DNA from 2 places in the Staphylococcus dromedarii genome. Region 1 is predicted to be linked to the other one. Evidence: riboswitches for the same ligand, from Rfam matches in the RefSeq annotation. Region 1 holds a riboswitch; the other holds the start of a gene.
The links. A riboswitch is a leader RNA that binds a small molecule or an ion and turns the genes downstream of it on or off. The one in region 1 is predicted to bind FMN.
Positions count from the first base shown of each region.

Region 1 (11,437 bases):
AAAGTGGGACAGTTTTCATTTCTTTAATATGATCTGTTGTTTCTTTCATATTTTTAATGACTTCTTGGTACCAATGATAACTCACTTTTTTCAGCATCAAGGCATCATTTAATGTTTCTTCTTGTACTTCTTTATTTGATGTTAAATCCGTTACATCAAACCCTAAATCAAATTTCGCTGACTTCGATACGTCACCAACATTTGAAGCTAAAATATTTTTACGTGTGCGTGCATTATTTTGAAATGCTAAAAGTGGAGAAATTAATACAAGCCCTTCAATATCTAATTCTACTTTTTCAAGTAAATTCATAGATATTAAACCACCCAAACCTACGCCAATCATAAATATAGGAAGATTGTAGCCTTCAGCAATTTTCAGCCACTCTAAAACTGATTCATGATATAATTCAAAACTTTCAACTTGTCCTTTATTCATTCGTGATGTTTGACCTTGACCTGGTAAGTCACCCATAATCACGTGATAACCGTTTCTTCTTAAGTGTGTAATCACATATGCATATCGTCCTGTATGTTCTAAAATATTGTGAACAATCACAACGACACCTTTTACTTCACTAACTGTTTCCCATTTCCACATATCATATCTAACCTTTCTTACTTAACACTTTACATTTCATTATAGCTTGTACAATCATAGAAATGCTAATAAAACCAAATCTTACCTACAAAAAATACGATTATTTAATTTCGCAAATCACTTTATAAAAAAATTAATTACCCGCCATATTTGCGCTTGAACTATTTTGTTGTAAAAATTCATTATAAAAACGTTTTCATCACATTATTGTTCGTGATACACTATTATTAATTAGCAAAACAAAGTAATGGGAGGAATAGAAATGAGCTTATTCAAAGATTTTTTCATCGCATTATCAAATAATGCTTTTCTCAATGCATCAGCTAAAAAGGTAGGACCTTCTTTAGGTGCTAATAAGGTAGTAGCTGGTAATACGATTGACGATGTGGTGAAGACAATTCGTCGTCTGAACAAAAAAAATATTGCAGCAACTGTAGATAACTTGGGAGAATTTGTTAACTCAAAACAAGAAGCAATCGCTGCGAAAGACGATATTTTAAAAATTATGTCAGCGATACATAAAAATGGATTAGATGCACATGTATCTATTAAGTTAAGTCAATTAGGTGCTGAGTTTGATCAACAGCTTGCTTATGATAATGCTTATGAAATCGTGAAACAAGCAGCTGAATACGATCAAATGCATATTAATTTTGATACTGAAAAATATGATAGTCTATCAGATATTACGCATACACTTGACCAATTAAAATCTGAATTTTCAAATGTAGGTACAGTGATTCAAGCATATTTATTCAAAGCTGACGAACTCATTGATAAATATCCTGACTTGCGATTACGTTTAGTTAAGGGTGCCTATAAAGAATCTTCACACATTGCTTACCAAACACGTGAAGAAATTGATGCTAATTATATTCGTCTTATTGAAAAACGCTTATTAAATGCCAAAAACTTTACATCTATTGCAACACATGACCACAACGTCATTAATCACGTAAAAGCATTTGTTGAAAAACATAATATTGATAAATCTAAGTTTGAATTCCAAATGTTATATGGCTTCCGTTCTGAGCTTGCAGAATCAATCGCTAAAGAAGGTTACAACTTCACTATTTATGTACCATACGGTGATGACTGGTTCGGCTACTTTATGAGACGTCTTGCTGAACGTCCTCAAAACTTAGCACTTGCCTTCAAAGAATTCGTAAAACCAAAACCACTTTTCGTTGTGGCTGCATTAGGTTTAACAGCATTACTTTTAGGTAGAGGTAACAAAAAATAATTTTACGTTAAAATCCCCTTGAAGTTTTCATGCTTCAAGGGGATTACTTTTTTCATTATCCAATTGCTTTTAGTAAGTTCGCCATTTCAATTGCACCTACTGCGACTTCCGCACCTTTATTACCTGCTTTAGTACCTGCACGTTCAATTGCTTGTTCGATATTTTCTGTTGTTAATACGCCGAAGATAACTGGAATGCCTGTATCATCACTTGCTTTTGCAATACCTTTTGCCGCTTCATTACATACATAGTCATAATGTGTTGTTGCACCACGAATGACACAGCCTAATGTGATCACTGCATCATATTTATCAGATTGCGCCATTTTTTTGGCAACAATGGGTAATTCAAAAGCACCTGGTACATAGGCAACATCGATATCATTCTCATCCACTTGATGACGTTTCAGTGCATCTAAAGCACCATCTAATAAACGTCCTGTAATAAAATCATTAAAGCGGCTTACCACAATACCAATTTTTAATCCTTGTCCAACTAATTGTCCTTCAAAGTTCATCATTAATTCCTCCAATTATATTAAATGTCTCATTTGATTTTTTTTAACTTGCATATAGTCATGGTTATGTTCATTTGTCTCAGTAATAACAGGAATACGCGTAGCCATTGATATACCATAATGATCTAAGCCTTCAAATTTCTCTGGATTATTTGTCATTAGGTTCACTGATTGTATGCCAAAATATTTTAAAATTTGTGCTGCATTATCATAATCACGCATGTCTGGTGCAAAACCTAATGCTTCATTTGCTGAAACTGTGTCATGACCTTGTTCAATCAATTCATACGCTTTGAGTTTATTCATTAAGCCAATGCCACGACCTTCTTGAGGTAAATAGATAATCATACCCCCATTTTCATTAATATATGACATAGCAAATTCTAATTGTTCACCACAATCACAGCGGGCACTGTGAAAAATATCGCCTGTCGCACAAGCAGAGTGGATACGTACATTCATCTCATCATGTATCTCACCATTAACAATCGCAATCAGTTCTGAACCATCAATCTTAGATGTAAAACCATACATGTCAAATGTGCCATAGCGTGTTGGTAATTCCACCTTTGCTTCTTTTGAAATCAATGACTGCGTTGTTTTGATATATGTGACTAAATCTTCAATATTAATCATGCATAAACCATGCTGTTGCTTAAATAATAGTAAATCATCACCTCTAGCCATCGTACCGTCTTCATTCATGATTTCACAAATGACACCCGCCGGTTTTGCTCCAGTCAATTTTGCGAGTTCAACTGCTGCTTCTGTATGACCCCGACGACCTAACACACCTTTTTCATGTGCAATAAGCGGGAAAATATGACCCGGACGGTTAAACGTTGCCGACGTTGAATTTTCATCAATTAACGCTCTTACAGTATGTGTACGCTCAAATGCACTGATACCTGTCGTTGATGCCACATGGTCAATGCTTACTGTAAATGCGGTAGAATGTGGATCCGTATTATTTTGTACCATTGGATCGATACCCACTTGTTCTGCAATCGACCGATCAATTGGGGTACAAATAAGACCACGGCCATAACGTGCCATAAAATTAATCGTGTCGTCATTCATCCATTCAGTAATAGCGAGTAAGTCACCTTCATTTTCTCTATCATCATCATCACATACAATAATCGATTCACCTTTTTTTAAAGCAATCAATGCGTCTTCTATTTTATCAAATTGCATAATATGTCCTCCTTGGATTCTCTATGCTGTTAAAAACCTGCACGTAATAAGCTATCCATTGATACACCGTTATTTTGACGAGTAATATTTTCAACATATTTAAATAACATATCTGTTTCTAAATGTACGGGATCTCCTTGTCGTTTCATTGACAAAATGGTTGCCTTTCGTGTCTCCGGTATTAAATGAATATCAAAACTTGTTGTTCCTTTTTTGAATACTGTTAAGCTAACACCATCTACAGCAATAGCGCCTTGTGGTATCATCTGCTTCAAAATATGATCCGGTGCTTTAATCGTATAGATCCATTCATTTTGAGATTGCTTAATATTCAGGATTGTCCCTTTGTCATCAACATGTCCTTGTACAAAATGGCCCCCTAAACGACCTGTCGCTAATAAAGCACGTTCAAGATTGACCGGTTGACCTGTGGACAGTGTCCCTAAATATGTTTTATTTTCAGTACCTGTTATGACTTGAACTGTAAACGATGTAGCATCAAATCTTACAACGGTTAAACAAGTACCATTGACACTTATAGAATCACCAATATGCATATCACTTAATATTTTCTCGCATTGAATTGTTAGTTCAGTTGTGGGGTTTTGCTTTTTGATTGATTGAATGGTTCCAATTTCTTCAACGATACCTGTAAACATGACATCATTTCCTTTTCATTTGTAATTTCATGTCAGTATCTATCATTTCAGAATGGACAATTTCAAAATTTGTAAGTTGGTCAAGTGGTGTCACACCATCTGTTTGAAAATATTGGTATTTCCCTCGACCACCTATTATTTTCGGGGCTAAATAAAGGATGAAGGTTGAAATAAATTCAGAAGCTAAAAATTGTGAAGTCAGCTTTGGCCCAGCTTCAACTAATACACGACCAAAACCTCTTTTATATAAATCTTGTAATACACTCTTTACGTCAGTTGTTGGTAGATAAATAATTTGGACATGTGCTAAAGATGTCGTCAATGCACGATTATCTGTATAAATATAGACAGGTGCAAGTTGATCATGAAATATTGCGGCATCCCAGTTAATATGACCAGAATGCGTCATGATAATACGTGCAGGATGACGTCCTTCAGGGATACGTACTGTGAGACTCGGATTATCCGCTTCTAATGTTCCGTTTCCAGTAATAATTGCATCGTGCATATGCCGTAATTGAAAGACATCTTCTTTCACAGCTTTAGACGTAATCCACTGGCTTTCTTGATCATCCGTTGCTTGTTTGCCATCCATACTTGCACTGACTTTCACAGTGACAATAGGGACTTCAGATGTCTTAGATGCAAAAAATGGTGCATATAAGTCTTCGGCAAGTGGGTGTGGCACATATTGCACCTCGATCCCTTTTTCTGACATCATCTCATGTCCTGTTGCTGGAAGTGTGATATCTCTCGCAGCATAAACAACTTTTTGTATGCCTGTTTCGATAATCTTTTGCGCACAGGGTGGTGTTGCACCAAAGTGTGAACATGGTTCTAATGAAACATAAATTGTTGCACCACTCACATTTTGTTCACCCGCCATATCAATTGCTTGAATTTCAGCATGCTTGTCACCTTTTTGAAGATGCGCACCCATGCCAATAATACGACCATCTTTTACGACAACAGCACCTACTGGTGGATTAACACCTGTTTGTCCTTCTACCATTTCAGCTAAACGAATTGCATGTTCTAAATAGTTATTTATTTGGATCACCTCAAATCTAAACAAAAAACCACCCGATTGTTGGTTTCGAGTGGTTGGTTTTATCTTATACTGCTTAAAGTACAAAGCAGATAAATTCAGTAATTTTTCCATCACAAAATAAGCAATAGCTTTATGTTATTTTACACAAAGTATAGCATGTCATGGTCTACTGATTATTCTTCCTCCCATCCAGACTTTTACTGTCGGCTCTAGATTCTCACTAGATCAGCCATAGTCAACGTATCATCGTTCACTACAGGTCGCAGGCTTAAATTACTGCCGGTTGGGATTTCCACCCAGCCCCGAAAGAATATCATTATGAAATTGTTTGAGATTCAAGATACGACACAGTGGTTATTAAAATCAATGTTTTCTTACACTTACGATATGTATCAAACAAAGCGTGAAATGTATTCAACATGGCCACTGTTCGAATATAGCTTAACGCATTTTAAGAATCTTGACAATCGATTTGCAACTAAATTTTATAATATAGAGGTAGTAAGAAAAGCGTTTAGAATTTGAGCAGTATCGAAGCAATGAAGTAAAATCGTTTTTTGATTTTGTCTCATTGCAACATTCTGACGAGAATGCTATTTGTCAAATACTGATATCATGAGGTTGTAAGTGGTGCGCTTTGGGCTTAAGCGGAACACAAGCCATTTTTTTTAATAAATTGTGGTGTTCTGTCGAAAATCTTGCGCCTTGAACAGCGACACCACAAAGTTGAAAAAAGAATATTTGGGATTCTATTGAATATTCTGCTCCTTAAATACTGACATTTATTCACTATAATAGCCATAAACGTTTATACCGTTTCTTGGCATTGTTCTAATTCTGAATAAAGCTGTTTCACGCTATTGACTACTTGTTGTACAATCATTGTAACCCCATTACGTTCAAAATTAACACCATTTGTCATTTGTCCAAATGCACGTAGATTTGATAAAGTTCCATATCTTGGGCTAATTACTTCATTTGTTTCTGGCACAATTTGAATCCCTCCTGTTGGATGTGCTTGCACAATATGCTTATCTGCCATATCAAGTAACAATCCATCTGACGCATCCAATTGATCCAGTTTTGTTTTCGGCCCTGTCGCATTGATGACAACATCTACAACTGTATTATGCTGTTTATCTTCAAATGCTAATTGATATCTTCCGTCTATATTTTCTACTTTTTCTAAACCCGAATAAATTTTAAGCTTTTTATTCTCTATTGCTTCTATAATAAACTGCGCTGTATCTCTCGGCATGGGATTCATATTTTCTTTGAAGTAGTGATGATATCGATCTAGAAATAACATCTGATCCTCATAGGTGAAACTATTCCAAATCCAGTTCATATTGTCTTTCAGCGTCATCAAAAAGCTTTGTAAGCGGCCTAATGATTCGGCGTGAGACAAATCATAACTTAAGTCTTCTACAACATCCCCTGTTCTGCGATCCAGTAAAGATGAGAGTGGAATATCTAATAATTCACATTCCTGATGAACGAGTTCGATGGCCTTTTGTAAGGGAACGACACCCATATTTTCTGATTTTATTTCATCAAATGCTGATTTAGTTAAAAATTGTAATGTAATAGGCACCATTTCTCCCCGAACGCTTGGTAACTTTCCACCTCTACTTGCTAGTGTTAGCGATTGATTATGATGATTTAACACATATCGAATGACATCTAAACTGGCAAGACCTGTTCCAATCACAGCAACTTTATCGTGTTCTGATACTTCATCTAATGTGTGGTTGGCTGGATAGGGTTCATGGATATAACGTGGTAATCCTTTTAACTGATATGGATCATGATATGATAGCGTTCCAATTGTAAGAAAAACATAATCATATGTAGCTGTAAACTTATCTTTTTGTCCTGCACTGACAATGATCTTTTTAGCATGAATATGTCTCGATTGCTCAACAATACCGATTTTTGTCACTTCATGAGGAATCACACGAATATTATTATAATGATTGATATATTTATCTAAGTAACTCTTCATATAATGACCAAATACAAAACGTGGTAAATATTCTGCATCATCATAGTCAAAATCCTTCTGCGTATCATACCACTCATGAAATTCTTTTATGTTATCTATATTGAGTGACAACATATCTGCTGGTACATTAATCAGTAAATCATCGCTATCATTTTGGAACGGTTCCCCTTGTCCCATATTTTTTGTATTATCAAAGATGTCAATTTCCAATTGCTCAAATTTTTCGTTTTTGACAAGTTGTCTCAAAACACTGACACCTGCCGTGCCCATCCCAATAATTGCTACTTTCATATTTCATCACCTTCAAAATTTCATTTCATTCATTTATACCCTAATTCAAACAAAATTGTACATAACCTTTTAAATTTATTCCTTCAATATGATCATATTTGTTGTCATGTTATAATGATTAAAAGGACATCTATAAAACTTTAACCTCTATATGATTCAAACAAATTTAAACTTAAAAATCTAAACTGCGAGGTGTTTTCATGTTTAAATTTTTAATGAAAGTTGCAATTTCAACAGTCATTCTTTTTTTCACACTCGGACGTAAAAACAAAGCACAATAAAGCGTTAGTCGCTCTATTGTGCTTTGTTTATGTTAATAATTTTTTCCATCTTGATGTTTCGTATCGCCTTTATAAACATACCAGTTAAAATATTTACCTTCTGTTTTTAAATCTTTATAGAAATCAGCGATAATCGTTGCATTACTTTTTGCCCAATTGATATCTGTGGCATATTGATGTTCCCCAGGATCTTTAGGATTCCATCTCATACTATATAATGTATTTTGATCTTCATGCGATAAGTAATGGTCATGAATAAACTTCGCACCACCATCAATAGCCTTTTCAGGTGTATCCCAACCTTGTTTCTTGGCGTACTCTGCACCTGTCTTAATTGGGTCTTCATCTAAAGCACCCACACCATAAAAGTTGTAGTACTTTTTACCATCAATTTCAACACCATTAGATAATTCTGATACAACAGAACCTGTTTCTAAAAGTGCATGTGAAATGAGATAAATCTCATTCACATGTTGCTTTTTCGCGGCTTTAATAAAGTCATCTGTATGATTTAATAATGTTGGATGTTCATAAAGCATACGTTTTATTCTGTTTTTATCAATCCCTTGATATTTTGATAAATCTAGGAATTGATATTTTTGACGCTCATCATCCATAAATACTGAACTATCCATTGCATCTTTTATCTCAGCATCTGACGCATCACGCCAGTTTGTATTATCTTTATTTGATACTTGTTGACTTGTGTAATTATTAATCTGTTTTTTTGCGGCTTCTTCTAATGTTACATTTAATGTTTCCACTGATTCGACTTGGTCAACTGATTCAAAGAAAATCTGATCCTTTATCATATTGAAAAAAGTATAAGCTGCTAAAACAGTGATAACCAAAAGCCCCACAATCACAATGATTGAACTTTTGTTATGTTGCTTCATCGACACACCTCTTCAGAATGTACTTATAATGATTTCACACTCGAACTCAAATTTTACCATTATCTTATATTTTTCACAATTCTATTTAAGTGATGTTACAGATAAATAAAAGAACAGTAATATCTATGTAACTTTATGCATACACTGTTCTATAGGATAACGGTTTTTTGTAAATTACAATGGTCGTTGATAATCCATTAGAATATAACTCATCGCTTGTGAACGGCTTTTATAATAATACTTTGTCAAATCAACAGTACCTTCTACATCCCCATCACGGTACATCATTTCTCGTTGAATGTTATTGATCATAATAAAATCTGCATTATCACGAATCTTATCTAAATCTTCGTTGCGTGCAAAAAAGTGTACTAAGTTGAAATGTTCGTAATCCATTACGATTCCCCCATCAATTGATATATTAAAAATAACAAATTCATTTGAAATGCATCATTTCTTACCATTTTACGCTTATTTATTGGTAATAATCAATGTTTAAAACATAAAATACCATATATCAACATATGCAACAATCTTGAACTTATGATAGAAATACTGTGACCGGTCAAAAAGATGGAAGGAGACTCACTTTATGAACTTTAATGACACTTTCGAACGCTATCACAAGTATATTCACTACTTGCTACATTCTTTTCATATTCGCTATCATTATGATGAATTTTATCAACTTTTACTGATAAAATTATGGGAACTACATGTCTCTTTTGACGCCTCACGAGATACAAAATTTCATTCTTATATCACTTATCGCCTCAGATATTATCTGATTGACCTCTTACGACAATCCAATCGTTCTCCTCAAATAGAATCATTAGATACCGCAGACATACCACTTCAAAAAACACATGATAACGACTTATTATTTTCCATTCAGCAATGGGCATTAAAACTCCCTTATACACATCGTCACTGGCTTTTACTTTACTTACGTGGCTATACTCAAGTAGAAATAGCAGCACGGTTAAATCGTTCAACCTCATCTATTAAAAACTATAAAAAAGCGACCCTCAAAGCTTTACGACAATCTTACTTTACCGAATACTAGGAGGATACACTGTGCATTCATATTCAAATATGGCTTTTGAATCATTGCTTTATATTAAAACATCACAACATTCAAATCAAAATCTAGATTTATATTTTTTAACGCATCAAACACATACGTCTATAACACTTTCTAAACTAATAAAACACATTTTAAAATCTCACAATAAGCACGGTTACACTCAAAAAGAACTCATACATCAACATCTAGGGACACATCATCTCACGCCAATATACATTTCCCCACGCCTTATTTTATGTCCTTTACAATCACATCGTGCGCCCATCCAATATATCATCAATATGCCCCGTGTAGTAGGCATGACTTCACAACAATCTGAAACAATCATTGTATTTAAACACAACCATCGCATTACCGTTCCTTATCCAATAGCTGTATGTTTAAAACAATGGAAAGCTGCTCAAATCCTCTCACAACTATCAGATATTTAGTTTACCTTATTATATTTATATTCAACTAAACGCTTCGTAAAGAATGCATTTGCTACCTTCATCATGACTATGGCACCTACCATTAATAATACACCACCTAATAATGCAGCAATAACTGTCAATGTTGAAAGTGATACTTGTGGATTAATAAAGTAATTTGCCGCATTTAAACTTAGCAACATACCTGTAATTAAAACACCTAGTAAAAGGATGTTTGTAATAAACAGTCCTAATAAGGTCATGAATAAATGACTAGAATCGACAACTTTATCCTTAAAGACATGTTCTTTTAAATAAAAACTCGCAAATCTCCCAGGTGTTTTAAATTTGTTTTGAATATCAGCAATATGTTCTTCACTCAGTAATTCAGCAAGTTTTGATTTCTCTTTGCGATTCAAGTACCATAATTGCTTTTCCACTTTATATTTATATATCTTATGTTCCATTTCTTACTCCTTGTCTCTATTCTTTAAAGTCAATCATCACATAAAAAAACGGGAGCGACAAGTACCAATTTGATATTTCATAGGTACACGTCGTTCCCATTTCAATTTATAAAATACTTAAACCAGACGCTTGAATATCTTTCGCAAATCCTTTAACCGTATCAACAGATAATGATTCAATATCACGACCGATATTCGAAACTTTTTTCACGACATCAGCTGGACAAGTAATAATGTCTGCACCGATTTCGTCTGCTTGAATGACATTAAATAACTCACGGCAGCTTGCCCATAATAATTGCACGCCTTTTTTGCTGTGCGTGATGCGAACTGACTCTTTCATAAGTGGTAGAGGATCAACACCTGTATCTGCAATACGTCCTGCGAATACAGAGACATATGTTTCAACACCCTCTGTAACTGCATCTGTAATCGCTTGTACTTGTTCGATTGTATAAACTGCAGTGACATTTAATTTAACACCTTGTGCTGATAACTTTTCAATCAATGGTAACATCGATTCACCTTTTGTGTTAACAATTGGAATTTTAACAAAAATATTTTCACCAAATTGCTGAATCACTTTAGCTTCTTTTTCCATTGTTTCCATATCGTCACCGAAAACTTCGAATGAAATTGAAGCATCTGGAATTGCTTTGACAACATCTTGTGCGAAGGCAGTATAATCTTTAACCCCTGCTTTAGCCATTAAACTCGGGTTCGTTGTGAATCCGT
Region 1 is NZ_CP094718.1:1,422,280-1,433,716, forward strand. Features, by position in the region: gene MUA88_RS06925 (alpha/beta fold hydrolase) at 1-598, opposite strand, end outside; gene MUA88_RS06930 (proline dehydrogenase family protein) at 861-1,841, shown strand; gene ribH (6,7-dimethyl-8-ribityllumazine synthase) at 1,897-2,358, opposite strand; gene ribB (3,4-dihydroxy-2-butanone-4-phosphate synthase) at 2,374-3,555, opposite strand; gene MUA88_RS06945 (riboflavin synthase) at 3,585-4,214, opposite strand; gene ribD (bifunctional diaminohydroxyphosphoribosylaminopyrimidine deaminase/5-amino-6-(5-phosphoribosylamino)uracil reductase RibD) at 4,219-5,265, opposite strand; FMN riboswitch at 5,439-5,579, opposite strand; gene MUA88_RS06955 (FAD/NAD(P)-binding protein) at 6,074-7,561, opposite strand; gene sagB (peptidoglycan release complex glucosaminidase SagB) at 7,875-8,738, opposite strand; gene MUA88_RS06965 (hypothetical protein) at 8,913-9,134, opposite strand; gene MUA88_RS06970 (sigma-70 family RNA polymerase sigma factor) at 9,331-9,804, shown strand; gene MUA88_RS06975 (hypothetical protein) at 10,107-10,256, shown strand; gene MUA88_RS06980 (hypothetical protein) at 10,253-10,702, opposite strand; gene MUA88_RS06985 (transaldolase) at 10,809-11,437, opposite strand, start outside.

Region 2 (11,437 bases), 200 kb from region 1:
CCGTACCAGCTGCAATAACTCCGGCAATATAGCAATTTTCAATATTTGTCTCGAATGTATCTTTGTTGTATTGAGGTGCAGTACCAAAATTTGTTTCGTTAATTTCAATACCTACAGATTGTAAGAAATCATAGTCTGGATGGTACCCTATCATCGCAAATACAAAGTCGTTATCAATCGTTTTGGAAACGCCATTTGTTTCAAAAGTGACGCTTGTTTCGGTAATTTCTGTCACATGACTATCGAAATGCATATCGATATTACCACGACGAACAAGCGAATCAAAGTTTGGAAGAATCCAAGGTTTAACAGAAGGAGAATATTCTGATCCACGATAAATCACTGTCACGTTTGCATTTGCTTTTTCTAGTTCAATCGCCGCATCTACGGCTGAGTTTTTACCTCCGATGATCACAACGTTTTGATTGAAGTATGGATGTGCCTCTTTAAAATAATGCATGACTTTTGATAAGTTTGCACCATCCACTTCCAAAGTATTTGGTTGGCCATAGTAACCAGTCGCAATCGTTAAGAAACGGCACTGATAAACATCTTTTGTCGTTGTAATTGTGAAGTGATTATTCATTTTACGAACAGTCAGTACTTCTTCAAAAGTATTGACTTTTAATTGATGATGTTTTACAACTTCGCGATAATAGACAAGTGCTTGATTACGACGAGGTTTTAAGTCCTCAACAATAAATGGAACATCACCAATACTTAGCTTATCACTTGATGAAAAGAATGTTTGATGTGTTGGGTAGTGGTAGAGTGCTTCAACAACATTCCCTTTTTCAATAATGAGTGTCTCAATTCCCTTTTTTTGTTGTTCAATTGCAGCGCTTAAGCCACATGGTCCACCACCGATAATGATACTTTCGACCGTTTTCATCTTCGTTACTGTAACTAAAAAATATGAAGATCTCATCATATTATGCTATTTTAGTACAGTCTTTCCTCCTATTCACATACTAGCATGGTATATACGTACATTTAATCTATCTAATCCTCGAACATTATAGCAATTTTTACCACTAAACTAAATGAATAAGTTTTGACAATACTAAGGCTAGGACAAAAGCAATTAAGATTTTAGCAGTACCGAACAATGATAAAAATGCATTTCAAATTTTGACGAAATATTCATAGTTCTGCCGAAAATCCTACTCCTTAAACACTGATAATCGGTTTCTCAGAGCATAGCTTTATGATGTGTTAATACCAAAAAAGAAGTATTATCTTTCAAAATGAGATAATACTTCTTTTAAAGTTTCACGTTATGGGATAATTAGTTGTTGTCCGTTACTAATGTTATTACCACTAATACCATTAGCTTGTCTAATTTTTTCTACATTCTCAGGTGATCCACTACCATAATATTGAATAGCGATACGGTATAAGTTTTCGCTGCCACCTACAGTATGTGATTGATTTCCAGCATTTTGTGCTTGTTGTTGCTGTTGTTGGTCTTGTGAATACTGTTGATTTGTATTTTGATCCGTGTATTGATTGTTAGTATCTTGGTTGTTTGCAGATTCATTTGCAGCTAATTGTGCCTGTCTTTCTTTTTCCGCTTTCTCTTTTTCTGCTTTTTCCTTAGCAGCTTGCTCTTTCTTAGCCTTTTCTTTTTCTACTTTTTCCTTTTCGGCCTTCTCTTTGGCAGCTTTTTGTTTAGCTGCTTTTTGATCATCTTTATCTGCTTTTTGTGTTAATTGTGTATCATTATTATTTGAGCCTTGATCTTGGTTGAATAAATACATACCACCAAAAATTGCAATCGTACCTAAAAGTAAAATTGCCGCGATGATCGGTAGTAAACGCATCAAGAAGCCGCCACCACCAGCGCCATTAGAAACAGTAGTATTAGGTTTTTCAGCATTATTTTTAGAAGCAGCTGCGCCAGCGCCAGCCGCACCGACTACTCCAGCAGCTGCACCCGCTTTTGCTTTTTTATTATCATTTTTAGGTTGGTGTTTTGTTTCAGATTTAGGTGATTGATTTGCCTTTTTAGAAGCAGCCGTCCCTGCACCAGCTCCTGCCGCAACCCCCGCGCCAACAGCTTTCGCCTTATTATTGTTATCTTTAGGTTGGTGTTTTGTTTCAGAATTAGGAGATTGTTTTACATCTTTAGAAGCAGCCGCGCCAGTTCCAGCAACACCAGCAACTCCAGTATCAGCAGCTGTCGTCTTATTATTATCATTTTTAGGTTGTTGTTTTGTTTCAGATTTAGGTGGTTGATTCGAATTTTTGGAAGCAGCCGCACCAGCACCCCCCGCACCAGCAGCTTTCTCCTTATTATTGTTATCTTTAGGTTGTTGTTTTACTTCAGACTTAGGAGACTGCTTTATGTCTTTTGAAGCAGTAGCTCCTGCACCTGTAGTACCAGCCACACTCTTATGTGCATCTTTCTGTTTATCATCTGAGTCAGTCGTTGATTTTGATTCTTGTGCATTTCCATTGTGACGCACACGCTTACGATGTCTTCTTGGTGTATTACGTGGTGGGAAATGCTGCATATTTTTGTTTTCTAATGAATCAGTTTGTTCATTAGCTGTGTCATCAATCTGTGATGTATCTTCTTTACTAGGATTGATTTCTTGTCTATTTCGTTCAAATTCATCTTTAAAATTATCTTTTGACACTTTTTTCATCCTTTCTTTTACGCTACAAATACGTGATAACTTACTTTAGAACTAAGTGTTTAGAATGTGCGCATTTCCTTCATTCAATCTTATTTTCATTATACTTCTTAAATAGATTATAGCGTGTTTAAAATTGTGGTGTAAAGCATTCCGGGGTTGTTTAGAACAAACTTTCTAATTTTTCTTTATAAGTAAATTTTCTAAGTACTTTTTTTCTATTTTTTTCATAAATTGTATGGGTGATGCCACAAATATCACAACAATTATCTTTTGTTAATACTGTCATACCAAAATAATTCATAAGTAGTTTCCGGCGACAAGAACCTGTATGAGCATATTTCAACATAAATTGAAGTGCGATTGACTTTTGTTGGAAATTTTGTCGGAATATCTCGTGGAGCTTTGTGTTTGAATATTGTTGTGTTAACAGCATAAGAATGTCATGTTTTTCATGATCAATCAGTGTTCCAGCTTCAAATAATTGAATATCTTCTTCTGTGATGGTATTTGCCAAAGAAAGTGTTTCAAGTAAATATTGATCATCTGGTTGATAGAGTGCAATCGCTTGGCTCTGTTGCCCATCACGACCTGCACGACCTATTTCTTGTAGATAACTAGAAGGACTATTAGATAAATGAAAATGGATAACGGTCCGAATATCAGGTTTATTAACACCCATTCCAAAGGCACTTGTTGCAACAATAATACGTATATCATTATTTAAAAATTGTTGCTGAACCGTATATCGCTCTTCATAACTCAAGTCCGCATGATAAATTCCGGTTAGATATCCCGATGCATATATCTGTTCAGCAATATCTACACATACCTTTTTTGACGAAACGTATATGATTGTTGGTCCGGAAGTTGCAATGGTTTCTAAAACCCAATCGATTTTTTCTTGATAACTTTCCATATGTTTAACAGCTAAAGATATATTTGGGCGATCCATTTCAGATTGTAATAACTTAAAAGATCTTTTCGTGACAAATTCGATATCGGCTTGTAAATGTTTCGTGGCTGTCGCTGTCAAAGCTAATATAGGGATATACTGATATAAATCAGTTACCTTTCGAATGAGTGCATAGTGAGGACGGAAGTCAAATCCCCACTCAGATAAACAATGAACTTCATCGAGTACAATGAGTCCTAATTGTATATTTTGAAAACGTGATAAATGATGTGGTTGTAATATGAATTCAGGACTTACAAATATAAATAAAGCATCATCAAGTTGTTGATATGCCATACGTCGTTCATCTGAAGACATCCCTGAATGAATTGCAACGACACGACGTTCCCCTTTCATTTTCATTTGCATTACTTGATCATCCATTAACGATATTAATGGAGAAATAATTAATGTTGTTTGTTGTTTAATGTATGTTGGGAGCTGATAACATAAACTTTTACCACTACCTGTGGGTAATATTCCCAATGCGTTATGACCTTCTAAAATACTTTGGATAAGTGATTCTTGTCCTTCTCTGAACTGTGAAAAACCGAAATACTGTTTTAATGCAGCTTTAAGCATGTAATGCTCCTTTCGATAAACCAACTATTGCAAGTTTAATTTCAAAGTAGCTCATCTGATCAAAATGTTCTTTATAAAAACGGAGCCGTTGATAAGGTTGTTGTTGATAGAAAATTAAAAATGATTCTATATCATCTGTTAAAAAATCTTCATATTTTGTCAAATGGCCACGCATAAATAATTCTAAAATATGATCATGTATCGTATTTTCGGTGAGATGTATACGGTTTGCAATTTGCGTGACAGTCAGTCCTTGGAAAAGGAAAGACTCTGTTCGTGCTAATGTATGACTAAGTGAATATGATGATAAACAATGGTGTAAAATAGGAAAAAGTTCTTTATCTGACAATAATTCATATATGTACATAAGGTCTTGATAATAAAATTTAAAAACAGTGTCATGATCTATTTTATTAATCTGTGCCACTTGCTGCATGGTATACATGGTTTCATCATAACCTGTTAAAAAGTAGTGTACGATACTTTGAGAATGTTTTTTGTTTAATTGGTCAAAAAGTTCATGGATTTCAAGCTTTACTGTTTCTTCTCTTTGTTGCTTTTTAATGTATAAATATATATAACGCACTCTCTGATGAATGTCGGTTTGTGATGTTAATGGTATAAACTGCATCTCTTGATGTTGTGCCTGTGATAGTGTTTGAATCAGCAGTTGCAATGTTATAAAAGAATGTTGTAACATGGTGTATGTTACAGATGACGATGTGGGTAGTAATAAGTTCATATCGTGTTCTGATTCAGTGATATTTTCAAAATCTTTGAAGCTTAAATTTGGAATACTTCCAAAAAGGCTTAAGAGATTTAAAGAGGTTGCATCAAAAAAGGTTTGATGGGTCTTTTTACCTATGATAATATTATATATGCTTTTTTTATTTTTGTAGGGATGTGCATGTTGATATGCATAAGAAATGATTGATTTCATATAGATAACCTCATTAATAAAACGTATATATTGAAAAATAAACAAATCCAAACTACAATGAAATTATAATGCTAGTATGGCACTTTGAAAAGGGAGGCGAAAAAATTGGCTAAGTATACAATTGTTGATATGGATACTTGTATCGCATGTGGTGCTTGTGGTGCAGCTGCCCCGGACATCTATGACTATGATGATGAAGGAATTGCATATGTTATTTTAGATGATAACCAAGGCACAACGCCCGTACCAGAAGAACTATATGAAGACTTGGAGGACGCTTTTGAAGGCTGCCCTACTGACTCTATCAAAGTCGAAGAAGAGACTTTTGATGGCGATGCATTAAAGTTTGAATAACATAAGTTTAAGCGTATTGTACCTTACATTATGCTAAATTTAAATAGATAAGCAAACAAAGAGCGGTGATTTCCTCATCGCTCTTTGTTTGCTTATTTTTATATTTTAAGAACATTTTTAAGTCGTTTATAAAGTAATACGAATAATAATGAAACGACAATTCCTTTAATAATATTAAATGGAATAATTCCTGCTGTAATAATGACTTTCAAGTTTGTCGCAATGTCAGATAAGTTCATGATCATGCCATATAATGGTAAAAGTACAAAGTAATTCATAATACTTAATACAATTGTCATGACGATTGTCCCTGAAGCCAATCCAAGAATCATGCCACGTGTTGTTGGCTTTTGTCTATGAATATAATATGCAGTAAGTAGTAAACTACCTCCAGCCAGGAAGTTAGCTAATGGTCCCACTGGATCTCCAAGGTAGAAAAAGAAGTTTAATAAGTTTTTAATAAACTCAACTAGTAATCCGGCGATTGGACCTAAAGTAAATGTCGCAAGTAATGCAGGTACATCACTAAAATCAAGTGTTAAATACGGTGGTAAAAACGGTAATGGGAATTTGATAAACATCAAAATGACCGAAATACCACTCAGGATTCCCGTGATGATTAATCTTCTTGTTTGTTTGGTTTGTTGCATAATTCAAATGTCTCCTTTTCTGATTCTCATTCTTCTAGAATAGGAGGCATTTGCGCAGCACAAAGAAACCTCCATCTTCTCCCATCCAGACTTTAACTGTCGGCTCTAGAATTTCACTAGATCAAGAGATTGAGACAAAAGCATTTAGGATACTATTTATCAGTTTCCTGGTGCAAAATTTAATGTATCTCAACCCCGTCGCAGGCTTTAAATTTACTGCCGGTAGGGAATTACACCCAACCCCGAAGATGAATAAATCAATTATTTTATTTAGCATTATTTTACCTAATGAAATTAATAAATACAACAGTGTTGCTTACGCACTGCATAAAATAAAACCTCTCATCTATATGTTTAAATAAAGGTGTAAAATCATATAGACGAGAAGTTTAAATTTTAAGTGATTAACTATTTTTTGGGAGTTTGATTATAAAAGCAGTCCCTTTTCCTACTTCGCTTTTAACATCAATCGATCCGCGATGTGCTTCAATAATCATTCTTGTAATAAAGAGACCCAATCCAGTCCCTTGTTTACCTCTAGTACGGGCAGCATCTACTTTATAGAAACGTTCAAATACTTTATCTAAATGTTCTGGTGAGATACCGACACCTGTATCATGAATCGTTAAAACATGTTCTGTAGGTGTTTCCTTTGCATGAATCGCAATTGTGTCACCAGGACTTGTATAACGTGATGCATTATCTACAAGGTTTGTAAGTACTTGCTCCATACGGTCGAAGTCATAATGCCATTCATCTTTCATGACGCCATCTTGTTGAAAATCTAGCGTTAATGACAGTTCATTAGCAATTTGACGATATTTTGTTCCCATTTTATGGATGAGTTCAGACATCGGCCGTACTTCTTTCGTAATATTAACCCCTTCAGCATCAATTTTTGCGACATCTAACAACTCATTAACCAGACGACTCAATCTTTTAGATTCGTCTAATACGATTAAGAGAAATTCATGTATATCTTCAGGCTCTGTGACAATGCCATCAACAATTGACTCTGTATAGCCTTGGAGCAAAGATATCGGTGTGCGAAGTTCGTGCGATACACTCGCTATAAAGTCTTTTTTCATTTGCTCCATATGATGTTCTTTTGTCATATCACGAATAATTGCAACAAGGCCACTTTGCTTATTGGTTTGAATTTGATCAATATAACTCATGACAACAGCATAATGTTTTTGATTGATTTCATATTCCCGATATTCTGTTTGTTGGCTCTTGAAAGTATCATTGATTTGTTTTTCAAAAAGTAAAATATCATCTGAAGTCATTTCTCCAATCATATTATCAGCTAATTCGTTGGATAATATGGTTTCGCGTTGATGATTAATACCGAGCACTCCTTGTGCCATAGAATTGATTAAAGTATCTCTAATATTTTTAGACGTTGTAATATCATCAATATGATGTTGAATATTATGGCTCATTTGATTGAAGGCAATCGCTAGTTCACCTATTTCATCTTTTGTTTGCACATGTACCTGTTGATCATAATGACCTTTCGCAACTTCTTGTGCTTGTTCTTTAAATAATCTCAAAGGGTTTGTAATTCGTGATGATAAGAAGAATGCAAAAATCGTAGTAACAATTAAAAAGATGATTGCTGTAATTAAGATAATAATTGCTACCACATTGTTTGTATCTGATATACTTCTTAAATCTTCATAAATATAAATGACAGATTTTTGACCGTTATGATCAATAGTTGGATACCCCAGTAATAAATAGGTTTGTTTTTTATCATTCACCTTAATAGAAACATGTTTGATTTCTTTTTTTTGTGTCAGTTTGATATTATTAAGATCTTTATCTTGCTTAATAAACGCTAACATTTCTTTCTTTTCTTTGTCTTTTAAGAAAGCGTTGTTTGAATCTGGTAAAATGATAACCCCTTTATTACCTTCAAGCAGCATTTCACTATGATTGATGGCCAATTGACGATTTTTGCTTTTCTCAATAACCGTACTGATACTTTTGGCATCATTGTATAAGGATTCTTCAGTTTTTTGCGTGAAATAATATTGAATAAATGTGATTAAAGCAGCACTTAATAAAATTAAAACTGTCGTTACTATTAAAATAATAGTTAACCACAGTTTTACGACGACGCTATTTAGACGTTTCATCAGATTGTGAAACCTCAAATTTATATCCTACGCCCCATACCGTTTGAATCATTAATGCTGCTTCAGATGATACACGATTTAACTTTTCACGCAAACGTTTAACATGAGTATCAACAGTACGTAAATCCCCATAAAATTCATAATGCCAAACTTCTTTTAATAATTGTTCACGATCAAATACTTTATTCGGTGTTTTGGCAAGGAAAATTAATAATTCATATTCCTTAGGTGTTAGGTTAACAGGTGAGCCATCAGCTAACACTTTGTGCGCATCATTATCTATTGTAAGATGCTCAAATTCAATCATGTCACGCGCATGTGGTTCGTTTTGCTCTGCAGTTGCAGACTGTGTACGTCGCAACAATGCTTTCAAACGTAACACAACTTCACGTGGTGAGAAAGGTTTTACAATGTAATCATCAGCACCTGACTCAAATCCTTCAACACGATTATTTTCTTCACCTTTTGCTGTCAACATAATGATTGGTGTATCCTTTGTTTCGCGAAGGCGCGTTGCAACTTCAAGCCCATCCATCTCTGGTAACATTAAGTCTAACAAGATACACGCATAATCATATTTTGTTGCCAATTCAAATGCTTCACAGCCATTATCCGCTTCTGCGACCTCATACCCCTCTCGTTCAAGGAATAGCCTTAATAATTTTCTGATACGGTGTTCATCATCAACGACTAATATTTCCTTAGTCACAAGACATACCTCCCACTTATGTTACATAATAAAAAAGTCATTGCCTATTATACCATACTGTCAAGGGCTCTTGACAACCAAAAATAGCGATGTAAACCGCAGCAAAATCCACTTTTAGACACATCTTTTTAATTGGTTATTTTATAAAAATAATATTTTAATTACGATGCGGTAAATGTTCATATAATGTATTTCTATCTTATTAAGTTAGTGCATTTTTTAATAATGTGCAGTTTAGTGACGTTCATAAAAGCATTAAAAATTTATATCCATATATGATGTTAAAGCATATTTGATATAGCCCTTTGAAAGCATGATACATTTATTTATAATTCGTCATTGAAAGGCAGTGCTCATCTTTTATGCTCGATCTTCCAATTAAGGATTTTATAAATTATTTAATATTAAAAATAATTTATTGTGCACTGCTTTGCGCAAGTTGGCGTAATGTTTTCACTTCATGTGGTGATAACACACGACCCTCTCCTGCACCAAGCCCTTTCAAATCAAGTGGACCAAACGTCACACGAGATAATTTGTTCACTTTAAATCCAAAGTGTTCAAACATACGTCTTACTTGGCGGTTACGCCCTTCTGTAATGGTGATTTCAACAAGAGATGTATTTTTCTCTTTATTTTGTTTTTTCACTTTGACTTTTGCAGGTTGTGTTTTACCATCTTCTAATACAATGCCACGTTCTAATTCCTTCACTTGCTCTCTTAAAATATAGCCTTCAATTTTAGCGATATACGTTTTAGGAATTTTGTATTTTGGATGTGTCATAAGGTTCGTGAACTCACCATCATTTGTTAAAAGCAATAAGCCTGATGTATCATAGTCCAATCTTCCAACTGGGTAAATACGTGTTTCTAAGTCATCAAAGTAATCTGTTACCACTTTTCTACCGCGGTCATCAGAGACACTTGTAATCACTTGTGTAGGTTTATAAAATAAAATATATAATTTATCTTCTAGTTCTAAAGGAACCCCTTCTACGGATACTTCATCAGATGGGCGAACTTTTGTTCCTAGTTCCGTGACGGTTTCACCATTCACTTGAACTTTTCCTTCTTGAATCAATGTTTCTGCTTTTCGGCGTGATGTGTATCCACTATTTGCGATACGTTTTTGTAAACGTTCTAATTCTTTACTCATTTGTTGTTTGTCCTTTCTGATTAACAAGATTACTGAAAAACGATTCTATTTCTTCGGTTTCTTCATCTGTCGTTGGTAATTCTTCAATTTGTTTCAATCCAAATACATTTAAAAATAAATCTGTTGTGTAGAGTTGCTGACCTCTCACATCTGGATCCTGTTGTGGTTCTACCAAACCTTTTGCAATAAGTGTTTTAACAGGGCCATCCGATGCGATTCCGCGAATTAATTCAATATCACTACGCGTTACTGGCTGATTGTACGCAATAATGGCCAATACTTCCATGGCCGCTTGTGATAAGTTAGTAGACACCTTGTTTAAGATGAGAGACTCAATATAAGGTTCCATATCCTTTTGCGTTGTTAAAACATAGGTGTTTCCATATTTTTGAATCATTAACCCCGGCAATTCTAAAGCACTTAATGCTTCATTGAGCGTTGCTTCATCTATATTTAACGAGGTTAATAGTTGTTCCGCTTCTATGCCATCTTCCCCAACTGTGTAGAGCAAAGCAGTAATTGCAGCATTAAGATTGTGTGCCATAGTTAACTCCTTTTGTAATTTCAATATTATGAAATGCCTCAATTTGTTGAAGCTGAATCACACCAGTTTTTGCCATCTCTAATAGTGCCAAAAAGTGTGTGACAACATGTTCAATCGACTCGTTGAACGTAAATAAATCAAAAAATGTAATCTTTTGTTGTTTGTCGAGTTGTTGGAAAATATGTGCCGTTGATTGTTGTATGGTAAAGGTTTCTTTTTGAATTTCTACACTTCTTGGTTTTTTAAGTGCAATTCGGTGCTTCATCTTTTGGTAAGCAACAATTAGCTTCGTTAGATCAATATGTGTTCCTTCAGGTATTCGTTCGTTTACCTCATATTTTGATAAATCAGTCGCTGTTTTGGTGTAGTAGTGACTACGTGCTTCTCTTTTCTCATTCAACATTTCTGCATATGCTTTATAGTTTTGATATTCGAGCAGTTTACCTACTAATGCCTCACGTGGATCTTCTTCCACCATCTCATCGGATGAATGTTCAGGAAGCAATAATTGACTTTTAATCATCAACAATTCTGAGGCCATGACCAAATATTCGCTTGCAACGTTGATATCCAATTGTTTCATGGCATGAACATACTGCATATATTGTTCTGTTAATGCATTCATGGGAATATCATAAATATCAATTTCAAATTGTTGAATTAAATGGAGCAATAAATCTAAAGGGCCATTAAAGGCATCTAATTTTACTTCATACATTTGAAAGCCTCTCTATTTTGCATGTTAGGTGCATCTTACCAAAAAA
Region 2 is NZ_CP094718.1:1,219,746-1,231,182, reverse strand. Features, by position in the region: gene ypdA (bacillithiol disulfide reductase YpdA) at 1-892, opposite strand, end outside; gene MUA88_RS06030 (LysM peptidoglycan-binding domain-containing protein) at 1,278-2,642, opposite strand; gene MUA88_RS06025 (RecQ family ATP-dependent DNA helicase) at 2,803-4,176, opposite strand; gene MUA88_RS06020 (helix-turn-helix domain-containing protein) at 4,169-5,116, opposite strand; gene MUA88_RS06015 (ferredoxin) at 5,222-5,470, shown strand; gene MUA88_RS06010 (ECF transporter S component) at 5,569-6,120, opposite strand; FMN riboswitch at 6,190-6,374, opposite strand; gene MUA88_RS06005 (ATP-binding protein) at 6,525-8,264, opposite strand; gene MUA88_RS06000 (response regulator) at 8,248-8,973, opposite strand; gene MUA88_RS05995 (pseudouridine synthase) at 9,389-10,129, opposite strand; gene scpB (SMC-Scp complex subunit ScpB) at 10,122-10,673, opposite strand; gene MUA88_RS05985 (segregation and condensation protein A) at 10,657-11,391, opposite strand.
Region 2: linked by a shared signal. The riboswitch ahead of MUA88_RS06010 (ECF transporter S component) and the one ahead of ribD (bifunctional diaminohydroxyphosphoribosylaminopyrimidine deaminase/5-amino-6-(5-phosphoribosylamino)uracil reductase RibD) in region 1 are both predicted to bind FMN.